DNA from 2 places in the Rheinheimera fenheensis genome. Region 1 is predicted to be linked to the other one. Evidence: predicted binding sites of a transcription regulator. Region 1 holds the regulator's gene; the other holds the start of a gene.

Region 1 (3,421 bases):
AAACATCGCATTGATGCTGTCTAGTGATTGCAAAATCACGTCCATCAGCTCAGGTGTTACGCGTCGTTTACCGGTGCGCAATATGTCGAATACGTTTTCGGCGCCGTGGCAGGCGTCAACCAGTTCGGTCAGTGACAAAAAGCCGGCACCGCCTTTTACCGTGTGGAAACCACGGAAAATGGCATTAAGCAGGTTGGCATCGTCGGGATTATTTTCCAGTTCTACCAGCTGCTCCTGCAATAACTCGAGGATTTCGCCGGCTTCAACCAGGAAGTCCTGCAGTATATCTTCATCCATATCAAAGCTCATGCAAAGACACCTCTGTTAAAAACCTAAACTGGACAATAAATCGTCAACATCATCCTGACCGCTTACCACATCATCACGCTCAGCCGCATCGATAATCGGGCCTTCCGCTTCGTGGGCTTTGGGTTTGGCTCTGGCGGGCTTAGCTTCAGCCTGCATCATCATGTTGGACTGGCCAAAAGCCGTTAACAAACCAATCAGGCTTTCTTCAACTTCACGCACTAACTCTATTACCCGGCGCAGAATCTGGCCGGTTAAATCCTGATAATCCTGCGCCATCAGTACATCGGTTAACAGCGAATTGAGGGTATTGGAATCACCGTTGGCTTGCTGAAAGAAATCATCCAGCTGATGCACAAGTGCCTTAAATTCACCCAGCTGCAACTGTCGCCGCATAAGCTTTTGCCACTGCGGTTGAATTTTTGCCAGCTGTTGTGAAATTTGATCAGCAATAGGCAGACAGGACTCCACCGCATCCATAGTGCGATTAGCGGCCTGCTCGGTCATGTCAATAACATGATTAAGCCGCTTTTTTGCATCAGGAATATCTTCTTCCAACAGGTTGTTCAGCGAGGGATCTATCTGGAAGTTTTTCAATGAGTCATGCAGCTGACGGGTTAACTTACCGACTTCTGCAAAGAGTTCTGACGAACCTGGTACAGCAAGCTGCTGTACCAGCTGATTAGCGCTGTCGTGCTCTCCCATTTCCAGCAGCTGTACCAGCTCTCTGGCTTGCTCTAGTGAAATTATAGGCGCCGTACTTACGGACATGGCAACGCTCCTTTGTCAGTTACGGTTAGCCTATCCGTTCAAACACTTTAGCTAACTTCTCTTGCAGCGTGGCTGCGGTAAAGGGTTTTACAATATAGCCATTTACCCCGGCCTGCGCCGCAGCAATGATCTGCTCTTTCTTCGCCTCTGCCGTTACCATCAGCACCGGAATATGTTTTAACTTGGCGTCCGCCCGGATGGCGCGCAGCAAGTCGATGCCTTGCATGCCTGGCATGTTCCAGTCAGTTACGACAAAATCGAAGTCGCCGTTTTGTAGCATGGGCAAGGCTGTGCTGCCATCATCTGCTTCAGATACATTGGTAAAGCCAAGGTCACGCAATAGGTTTTTTATTATGCGTCTCATGGTAGAGAAATCGTCTACCACCAGAATTTTCATATTTTTATCCAAAATCCCCTCCGGCGAGATATTACTGTTATCTCAGAATAGGTTACAACCAATCCTGCATTCTGGCTTTTAATCTGACCAATGCCTGACTATGTATTTGACTGATCCGGGACTCACTGACATTCAGCACAGCCCCAATCTCTTTCAAGTTTAGCTCGTCATTATAATACAGCGAAAGCACTAATGCTTCACGCTCAGGTAAACTACTGATTGTTTTTGCTAAATCCTGGTGGAAGCTATCATTTGCCTGTGTTTCATATAAGTGGTCGCAATCTGAATCACCTGAGGTAACCAACACATCTTCTGACACGCCCAGATCTTCAATACCGATAATGCGGCCACTGCTGATATCACTTAACATATGATGGTATTCATCTAAAGATATATCAAGTTTTTCAGCAACTTCAATGTCTTTAACATCACGGCCGTGTATAGCTTCAAGTTCTGCGATGGTCTCTGCTATCAGGCGGGCATTACGATGTACGGAGCGTGGTGTCCAGTCGCCACGGCGCATTTCATCCAGCATAGCGCCCCGGATACGGATGCCGGCGAAGGTTTCAAAACTGGCGCCTTTACTGCCGTCGAAATTTTTTGCCGCTTCAATCAGGCCAATCATGCCAGACTGAATTAAATCATCTACCAGTACGCTGGCCGGTAAACGTGCCATCAAATGATAGGCAATACGTTTTACTAAAGGTGCGTGGCGCTCGACCAGTTGCTGCATATGGTCGACTCCGCCATAGGCTGCAATTTTGCTGTTCACGCCAGCCCCCTGTCTGCCTGTGGTTGAACCAGTTGCTCAAGAAAGAATTCCAGATGGCCGGAGGCAGTCGCCGGCAACGGCCATTTGGCAGCTTTCAGTGCCAGGCTTTTGATCGCCATACTGGCAGCCGTTTTTGGAAAAGCATCAACAAAGGCTTTTTGCTTACGTGCGGCTTTACGCACATTTTCATCATAGGGAATAGTCGCAACCAGCTCCAGATTGACGTCTAAAAAACGGTCTGTGACCCGGGTTAACTTGGCAAACAGCTCCTGGCCTTCTTTTAAACTGCGTACCATATTGGCAACAATTTTAAACTTTTCTACGCCATGATCCCGGCTTAAAATTTTCATCAGCGCATAAGCATCGGTTATCGATGATGGTTCATCACATACCACCACCATCACATCCTGCGAGGCGCGGGAAAAGCTCAGCACCATGTCGGAAATACCGGCGGCCGTATCTACCAGCAGCACATCAACGGGGGTTTTCAGTTCACTGAAGGCTCGGATCAGGCCAGCATGTTCAGCTGGCGCCAATTCGGTCATATTTTGTGAGCCAGAAGTGGCAGGGATAATTTTAATACCAAAGGGGCCGTCGATAATGATGTCATCCAGCTCGACTTCACCAGCCAACACGTGTGACAGGTTTTTTTCAACTCTCAGGCCCAGCATGACATCACAATTGGCCAGGCCCAGATCAGCATCCAGCACCAGTACCCGCTTACCCAGTTGGGCCAGCGACATGGCAAGGTTTAGCGTGACGTTGGTTTTACCCACGCCGCCTTTACCGCCTGTTACTGATATTACTTTTACCATCTGCTTATTCATTTTTCTCAGGCCACTGGCTTGATCATCAATATTTACATGACTATGCATAGGTTCCGTCCGCGCGGCTCATCCCGTCGTTGTACCACTGATGTGCCGTACTACTCTGTGCGATTCGTAATTTCTCTGCCTGCTGCACCAAGGTGTGGGCATCGGCAACCGCTATATCTTCCGGCACACGTTGCCCGTTGGTCAAGTAACTGACCGGCAGTGCATTAGCTATAGCGACATTGATCACTTCACCCAAACTTAAGCATTCATCAAGTTTGGTGAAAATACAACCAGACAGGGGAATGCGTTTAAAATGCGCGACGCTTTCCTGCATTACCCTTGATTGTGCTGTGGCAGACA
Region 2 (3,421 bases), on a different contig from region 1:
GGCCGCTGTTGCGGCCTGTTTTATTAGTAAATCACTAATGCACTTACACTTTAAACTTACTCACCAGCTCATTTAGCTGTACCGCTAGGCGGGTTAGCTCACCGGCGCTGGCTGTGGTCTGGTTAGAGCCGGCAGCGGTTTGCGCAGCCAGGTCACTGATGGTGACAATATTGCGGTCAATCTCGCGCGCCACTTTCGACTGCTCTTCTGCTGCGCCAGCAATGACGTGGTTTTGATCGCTGATGGCCATAATATTCTCTGAAATCAGCTCCAGCGCATCAGCCGCCAGCTTAGCCACATTCTGCGCATTGTCGGCATTGCCGCTAATCAGCTGCATCGCATTGACAGCTTCTTTTGCTGACGCTTGTACCTGCTGGATCATCTGCTCAATTTCGCCGGTCGAGGTTTGAGTGCGATATGCCAGACTACGCACTTCGTCGGCTACCACGGCAAAACCACGGCCAGCCTCACCGGCACGTGCCGCCTCAATAGCGGCGTTTAGTGCCAGCAGGTTGGTTTGGTCAGCCACACTACGAATAACTTCTAGCACCTGGTTAATCGACGATACTTTGTCAGCCAGCGTATTAATCACCTGGGTGCTCTGGCGCACATCAGCATTCATTTTTTCAATCACGCTGCTGGTTTGCACCACTTTTTGCGTACCGTCTTTAGCCAGATTAGCCGACTGCGAAGAAGCTTCGGAGGTTTTAAGGGCCGTACCCGCCACTTCATCTACCGCTGAGCTCATCTCGGTAATCGCCGTTGCAGCCTGCTGCACTTCATCGTTTTGCAGTTGTAGTGCTTTAGCTGACTCATCTGTTACCACATTTAATTCTTCAGCGGCAGAGGCTAACTGACTGGAAGAGCTGGCGATATGACTGATAGCGTCGCGCAGCTTTTGCTGCATCTGCTTTAATGCCTGGGCTAAATCGGTTAACTCGTCGCTACCGTCGACTGTCAACGGTTGGGTTAAATCGCCCTCCGCAATATAACGGGCAGATTCTACGGCCTGTGTTAGCGGCTGGCTGATACTGCGCGAGATCAGTACCGACACCAGTACAGCAATAGCCACTGACACGATGATAAGAATAATGACGGCCATTTTTGCGTTGTCATAAGTTGCAATAGACGATTTACGCGCTTCGTCTGCAGCTTTGTGGTTTATGTCTGATAACTGTTTTAGCTGCTCTGCAATTTCAGAAGCTACAGGGTTAATCTGGTCAAGCAAGTCCTGCGCTGCACCCAGCTCTTCCTTTAGCAGTAAATCCATTGCTTGCTGTTGCAAATCAAAATATTTTTGCCGCGACACTTTATACTGGCCAAAAATCACCCGCTCTTGCGCATCAAAAATCGAGTCTTCATAAGGCTTTTCTATGCTTAGGATCTCTTCCCGCAATGCTTTTATCGTGTCAAACGTTTCACCTTCCTGGGTAATATCAATCGACAATAATAAGCGCAGTGTTAAGGCTCTATTGCGGTTAATAACAGTGCCAAGCGAGCCAATACCAGCAACTCCGGGCACCACGGCGGTTTCAACAAAATCGGCTTGTTCACGCACCTTAGAAAGGCTTTGCAAGCTAAACAAACCGGTTATAGTTAATAATAATGCCAGGGCGCCAAAAGCGGCCAATAATCGTTTTTGAATACTTATGCTGCGTAACATTCATCACCTCATTTATGCCTTGGGCAAAGTTTTGCTTGTGTAAAGCAATGGCCTGGCAGAAAACACTTACTAAACAATATTTAGCGGCTGCACTGAGGTTTACTTTAGTCAGATTGTTAACTGCTTACCAGTACTGCGGCAAAATTCTCTTTGACATCGCTGGAATAAAAAAAGCCGCAGTTGCGGCTTTTTCTGAGACAGGAGTGCAGCTTACAGCTGCGGGCCGGCAGCCACTAAGGCTTTACCTTCGGCGTTGTCGGTAAACTTCACAAAGTTATCAACAAACCGTTTGGCTAAATCTTTCGCCTTCACATCCCAGTCCGCAGTATTAGCATAGGTGTTACGTGGGTCAAGAATAGCGTTATCTTCCACGCCAGCTAAGGCTGTCGGCATCGCCAGGTTAAAGTAAGGCAGCTGCACAAACTCGGCATTTTCAATGCTGCCATCTAAAATGGCATCAATAATAGCGCGGGTGGCTTTAATTGAAATACGCTTGCCGGTGCCGTTCCAGCCAGTATTCACTAAATACGCCTCTGCGCCAGACGCTTCCATCCGCTTGCCCAGCACTTCAGCGTATTTGGTTGGGTGCAGGCTTAAGAATGCGGCACCAAAACAGCTGGAGAAGGTTGGCGTAGGCTCAGTAATACCGCGCTCAGTGCCGGCCAGCTTAGCGGTAAAGCCAGACAGGAAGTGGTACTTAGCCTGTTCTTTGGTTAGCTTAGATACTGGCGGTAACACACCAAAGGCATCAGCCGTTAAAAAGATAACCTTTTTCGCATGGCCGGCTTTAGACACAGGCGTAACGATATTATCAATATGATAAATTGGGTAAGACACACGGGTGTTTTCGGTTTTTGAACCGTCGTTAAAGTCGATTTCGCCATCGCCCAGTACAGTGACGTTCTCTAATAAGGCGTCACGACGGATAGCATTGTAGATATCCGGCTCATTTTCTTTCGACAGGTTGATAGTTTTCGCATAACAACCGCCTTCGAAATTAAATACGCCATCATCATCCCAGCCGTGTTCGTCATCACCAATCAGCTGACGCTTAGGGTCAGTTGATAATGTGGTTTTGCCGGTGCCCGACAAACCAAAGAACACTGCCACGTCACCATCTTTGCCGACATTAGCCGAACAGTGCATTGACGCTATGCCTTTAAGTGGTAAAAAGTAGTTCATCATTGAGAACATACCTTTTTTCATCTCACCACCGTACCAGGTGCCGCCAATCAGTTGGATACGCTCGGTCAGGTTAAAGGCAACAAAGTTTTCAGAATTCAGGCCATGACGCTGCCAATCCGGGTTAGTACACTTGGCGCCGTTCATTACGATGAAATCTGGCTGGTAAGTTTTCAGCTCTTCATCCGTAGGGCGGATAAACATGTTCTTAACGAAATGCGCCTGCCAGGCCACCTCAGTGATAAAACGTACCGCCAGACGGGTGTCCGCATTAGCACCACAAAAGGTATCTACCACAAATAAACGCTTACCAGACAGCTGCTTAGTTACTAATGCTTTTAAGTCTGCCCACACTTCGGGTGTAATAGCCTTGTTGTCGTTTTTACCCTGATCAGACCACCAAACGGTGTCACGGGTGGTGTCATCGCGCACGATGTATTTATCTTTTGGCGAGCGGCCGGTAAAAATACCAGTATCGACTGAAACCGCGCCCAGTTTGGTCAGTTTGCCTTGTTCATAACCTTGTAAATCAGTGCGGGTTTCTTCCGCAAACAGTTGATCATACGAAGGGTTATA

Evidence for each region. Region 1 encodes FliA, which starts transcription of late flagellar genes. Its sites were predicted from a motif close to GCTAAAGTTNNNNNNNNNNCNGCCGATA; they were not measured.
Region 2: ABGI61_RS13420 (methyl-accepting chemotaxis protein) is a predicted target of FliA. The motif match lies at 1,745-1,772, and genes of this name have one in related genera.

What each region holds. Positions count from the first base shown of each region.
Region 1 covers NZ_JBDPJM010000004.1:105,878-109,298, forward strand. Annotated here, with positions in the region: gene ABGI61_RS07795 (chemotaxis protein CheA) at 1-309, opposite strand, end outside; gene ABGI61_RS07800 (protein phosphatase CheZ) at 325-1,077, opposite strand; gene cheY (chemotaxis response regulator CheY) at 1,103-1,474, opposite strand; gene ABGI61_RS07810 (RNA polymerase sigma factor FliA) at 1,527-2,246, opposite strand; gene ABGI61_RS07815 (MinD/ParA family protein) at 2,243-3,121, opposite strand; gene flhF (flagellar biosynthesis GTPase FlhF) at 3,114-3,421, opposite strand, start outside.
Region 2 covers NZ_JBDPJM010000010.1:28,374-31,794, forward strand. Annotated here, with positions in the region: gene ABGI61_RS13420 (methyl-accepting chemotaxis protein) at 44-1,663, opposite strand; gene pckA (phosphoenolpyruvate carboxykinase (ATP)) at 1,874-3,421, opposite strand, start outside.